One region of the Pararhizobium sp. A13 genome, then DNA from elsewhere that is predicted to be linked to it. Evidence: riboswitches for the same ligand, from Rfam matches in the RefSeq annotation. Region 1 holds a riboswitch; the other holds the start of a gene.
What was found. Region 1 has a riboswitch for S-adenosylmethionine ahead of WI754_RS07785 (O-succinylhomoserine sulfhydrylase). Riboswitches for the same ligand answer to the same signal wherever they lie in the genome.

Region 2: it holds a riboswitch for S-adenosylmethionine, as region 1 does, so the genes downstream of both, metA (homoserine O-succinyltransferase) here and WI754_RS07785 (O-succinylhomoserine sulfhydrylase) in region 1, are expected to answer to the same signal.

The regions. Positions count from the first base shown of each region.
Region 1 is NZ_CP149510.1:1,608,359-1,610,547, forward strand. Features, by position in the region: gene WI754_RS07785 (O-succinylhomoserine sulfhydrylase) at 1-1,084, opposite strand, end outside; SAM riboswitch at 1,130-1,208, opposite strand; gene WI754_RS07790 (2'-deoxycytidine 5'-triphosphate deaminase) at 1,317-2,189, shown strand, end outside.
Region 2 is NZ_CP149510.1:703,892-706,080, reverse strand. Features, by position in the region: gene metA (homoserine O-succinyltransferase) at 142-1,068, opposite strand; SAM riboswitch at 1,139-1,216, opposite strand; gene WI754_RS03340 (SRPBCC family protein) at 1,293-1,775, opposite strand; gene WI754_RS03335 (SRPBCC family protein) at 1,796-2,189, opposite strand, start outside.

The DNA of each region.
Region 1 (2,189 bases):
GCTCAGTGCGGGCTTCGTCCGACAGGTTCTTGTGCGTCGTCGTCGCCGGATGGGTGATCAGGCTCTTCGAGTCGCCGAGATTGTTGGAGATCAGCACGACATCCAGCGCGTTCTGCAGCGCGAAGGCCGCTTCCTTGCCGCCCTTCAGTTCGAAGCAGACCAGCGTCGATCCGCCCTTCATCTGCCGGGCAATGATATCGGCCTGCGGATGATCCTTGCGGCCCGGATAGATCACGCGGGCGACCTGCGGCTGCTCGGCAAGGAAGTCGGCGACCCGCGAAGCGTTCTCGCTCTGCTGGCGCACGCGCAGCGGTAGGGTCTCGATGCCCTTCAGCAGCGTCCAGGCATTGAACGGCGACAGCGCCGGGCCGGTATGGCGGAAATAGTCGTGCAGGTGCTCGTTGATCCACTCCTTGTCGGAGAGGATGACGCCGCCGAGGCAGCGGCCCTGGCCATCGATATGCTTGGTGGCGGAATAGACGACGATATGGGCGCCGAGTTCCAGCGGCTTCTGCAGCAGCGGTGTCGCAAAGACGTTGTCGACAACGACCTTGGCACCGACCGCATTGGCGAGCCTGGCAACGCCGGCGATATCGACGACTTCCAGCGTCGGATTGGTCGGGCTTTCGAGGAAGAAAACCTTGGTGTTCGGCTTGACCGCCTTTTCCCAGTTCTCGAGGAAACGCCCGTCGATCAGCGTGCATTCGATGCCGTATTTGGGCGCCAGTGTCTCCACCACCCAGCGGCAGGAACCGAACAGGGCGCGGGCCGCGACGATATGGTCGCCGGCCTTGAGCTGGCAGAGAATGGCGGCTGAAACCGCCGCCATGCCGGATGCCGTGGCGCGCGCATCCTCGGCGCCTTCCAGCATGCACATGCGCTGTTCGAACATGTCGTTGGTCGGGCTGCCGTAGCGGGCGTAGATGAAGCCGTCGGTCTCGCCCTTGAAGCGCGCCTCGGCGGCTTCCGAGCTGTCATAAACGAAGCCCTGGGTCAGGAAGATGGCTTCTGAGGTTTCGCCGTGGTTCGAACGGGTCGTGCCGCCATGAACGAGCTGTGTTGCCGGGCGCCAGTTTTTGCTCATCGGATCGTCGCTTTCACAAACAAAAAAACCGGCCGCAAAAGCAAGCCGGTTTCGAACCCGGCCTTTTTAGCTATTTGTTTAACGTGGCTGCAAGCCGACCGGCCAAATCACCACGGGATAAGTCAGTATTTACTGATTAGCCGCGCTTGCGTCAATTCCCGGGAACAAGAAGATATGTCACGGGGACAATTTGGTTTATGACGTGCCGGTTCCGGCAACAAGGAAGATAGAAATGACGAGGGCCACAGGCATTCTAGCCGATCGCGCGATTGCAGCGTTGTTTGATGCGGGGCGTTTGAAAAGCGAAAGCAAGCTGGATATCGATCAGATCCAGCCGGCAAGCCTTGATCTGCGTCTGGGGTCGAAAGCCTTCCGCGTGCGCGCCAGCTTCATGCCCGGACCCAGCCACCTTGTGGCCGACAAGCTCGACCGGTTGAAGCTGCACGTCATCGATCTCTCCGAAGGGGCCGTGCTTGAGACCGGCTGCGTCTATATCGTGCCGCTGATGGAACGCCTCGACCTGCCACCCGGCATGTCGGCGTCTGCCAATCCCAAGAGCTCGACCGGCCGCCTCGATATTTTCACCCGCGTCATCACCGACCGGGCGCAGGAATTCGACAAGATCCCGGCCGGATATTCCGGCCCGCTCTATCTCGAAATCAGCCCGCGCACGTTTCCGGTGATCGTGCGGCGCGGCTCGCGGCTGTCGCAGATCCGCTTTCGCATCGGCCATGCGCTTCTCAGCGAAGCCGAGGTCCTCGCGCTGCATGAAAGCGATGTGCTGGTCGCAAGCGAAAAGCCGAACGTCTCCGGCGGCGGCATTGCCCTTTCGATCGACCTCAAGGGGACCGGCGCCGACGGCCTGATCGGCTATCGCGGCAAGCACCACACGGCCGTTGTCGATGTCGACAAGAAGGCCGAGCATGGCATCTTCGATTTCTGGGAGCCGCTCTATAGCCGCGGCCGCGACGAGCTGATCCTCGATCCAGATGAGTTCTACATCCTCGTCTCGCGCGAAGCGGTGCATGTGCCGCCGCTCTATGCCGCCGAAATGACACCGTTCGATCCGCTGGTCGGCGAATTCCGGGTCCACTATGCCGGCTTC
Region 2 (2,189 bases), 900 kb from region 1:
GCGTCATTTCGGGCGAAGCGGCAACCGAAAAGTCATACAATTCACCGGGGTTGATCGCAGGTCAAACGCGGTGCTGGGCGAAGCCGCCGCCCGGATTGTCTAAAAGCATCTTTTGAAGCGGCTGGATCACCAGATTTGTCGTCATTTTCGATCCTTCCCGATATCGGCCGGATCATAGGGTGTCGTCTGGTAGATGTCGTTGATCCAGTTACCGAACAACAGATGCGCGTGGCTGCGCCAGCGGTTCTGTGGCGGCAGTTCCGGGTCGTTGTGCGGAAAGTGGTTGTGCGGCATCTTGATCGGCACGCCGGCATCGACGTCGCGGAAATACTCGTCCGACAGCGAGGTCGAATCATATTCGACATGGTTGAAGACGTAGAGGCGGTTACCGGCCTTCTCGTGCACGAAGCAGACGCCCATCTCGTCGGATTCCATCAGGATCTCGAGCTCTGGCACCTTCTCGATGTCGGCGCGGCGGACTTCGGTCCAGCGCGACACCGGGATCTGGAAATCGTCGGAGAAGCCGTTCAGATAGACAGACGACGGGTTGAGATTGTGGTGGCGGTAGACGCCGAAGGCCTTTTCCTTCAGCGTGTGTTTCGGCACGCGGTGGAAATGGTAGATCGCCGCCATGGCACCCCAGCAGATGTTGAGCGTCGAATGGACATGGGTGTGCGTCCAGTCGAAGATCTGCTGCATCTCGCCCCAGTAGGTGACGTCCTCGTAGTCCAGCGTCTCGACCGGCGCACCGGTGATGATCAGGCCGTCGAACGTGCGGTCCTTCACCTCGTCCCAGGTGTCGTAGAAGGCGAGCAGATGGTCTTCCGGCGTGTTCTTGGCCTTGTGGCCGCCGAGCCGGATCAGCGAAAACTCGACCTGCAGCGGCGTGGCGCCGACAAGGCGCGCCATCTGCACCTCGGTCTTGATCTTGTTCGGCATGAGGTTCAAGAGCCCGATCTGCAGCGGGCGGATATCCTGACGGATCGCCGCGGTTTCGGTCATCACCCGCACGCCCTCTTTCACGAGGGTTTCAAAAGCGGGCAGCGTATCGGGAATCTTGATGGGCATGGGCAACACTCGGGTCAGGGCAAGCGGAACAAAAAAACCGGCAACGACAAGATCGCTACCGGCCCGCTTTGCTTGCGCATGCACGGCCCTTTAGCGACTTGTTTAACGTGGCTGCAAGCCGGCCGGCCAAATCACCACGAGACGCTTAAATAGCGCCAGTCCGCGTTGGAATCAATATGGGACGCCCGGCTCTGCAAAACGGGCGCCGATCGCATGTCCTCTGTTCAAGCTGAACGCTTCGCCGGTTCGTCGGCGGCGAGCGAGGCTGCGAGGTTGTCGAGCAGCGACTGGGTCCCGGTCTCGCGCTGGCCGACATTGTCGTGGCCGTCGAGGAAGGCGCCCTGCTCGGTGAAGACGAGCCTCGTTCCCTTGCTGTCCGGCTTGAGTTCAACGGTCGCGAGCGACACCGAGATACGCATCTCATTGAGGTGCATGTCGTAGCTGTAGACGATGCGCTGGTCGGGCACGATGTCCTGATAGCGCGCGTCGAACGTGTGCACGACGCCGTCGGCAGCAGTGATGCTCAGGTGCTCGCGGCCGCCGGTGCGGAAATCGAAGATATAGCTCTGCGATTTCCAGCCCTCGTGACTGCCGAACCAGCGGGCCTTGCGGTCCTTTTCCGCAAAGGCGGCGAAGACGCGGGCCGGTGACGCGTCGTAATGGCGTGTGATGGTCAAGGTGGCATGGGTTACCGAGCGTTCGGTCATGACAGTTTCCTCCTCTCCGCTCAGGCGGCTGCCGCGTCGCGTTCGAGTTCGCGGGCGAGATGGCCAAGGATTCCCCGCCAGCCTTGTTCGCGATCTACCACCTGGTCCAGCCCGTCGAGGAAGGCGCCCTGCTCGGTGAAAACGAGCCGTGTCCGCTTGCCTTCGGGCTTCAGTTCCACAGTGGCGAGCGACGCGGAAATGCGGTTTTCGCCGATCGTCATCGTATAGGCGAAGATCATCCGGTTGTCGGGCACGATGTCGTGATAGACGGTGTCGTTATAGATCATCGTACCGCCGTCCGGGCTGAAGCGGCCGGATTCGCGGCCGCCGACGCGGAAATCGAACGAATATTCGGCGATCGGCCAGCCATCGGCTTTGACGAACCAGCGGTCGCGGGCGGCCGGGTCGGAAAAG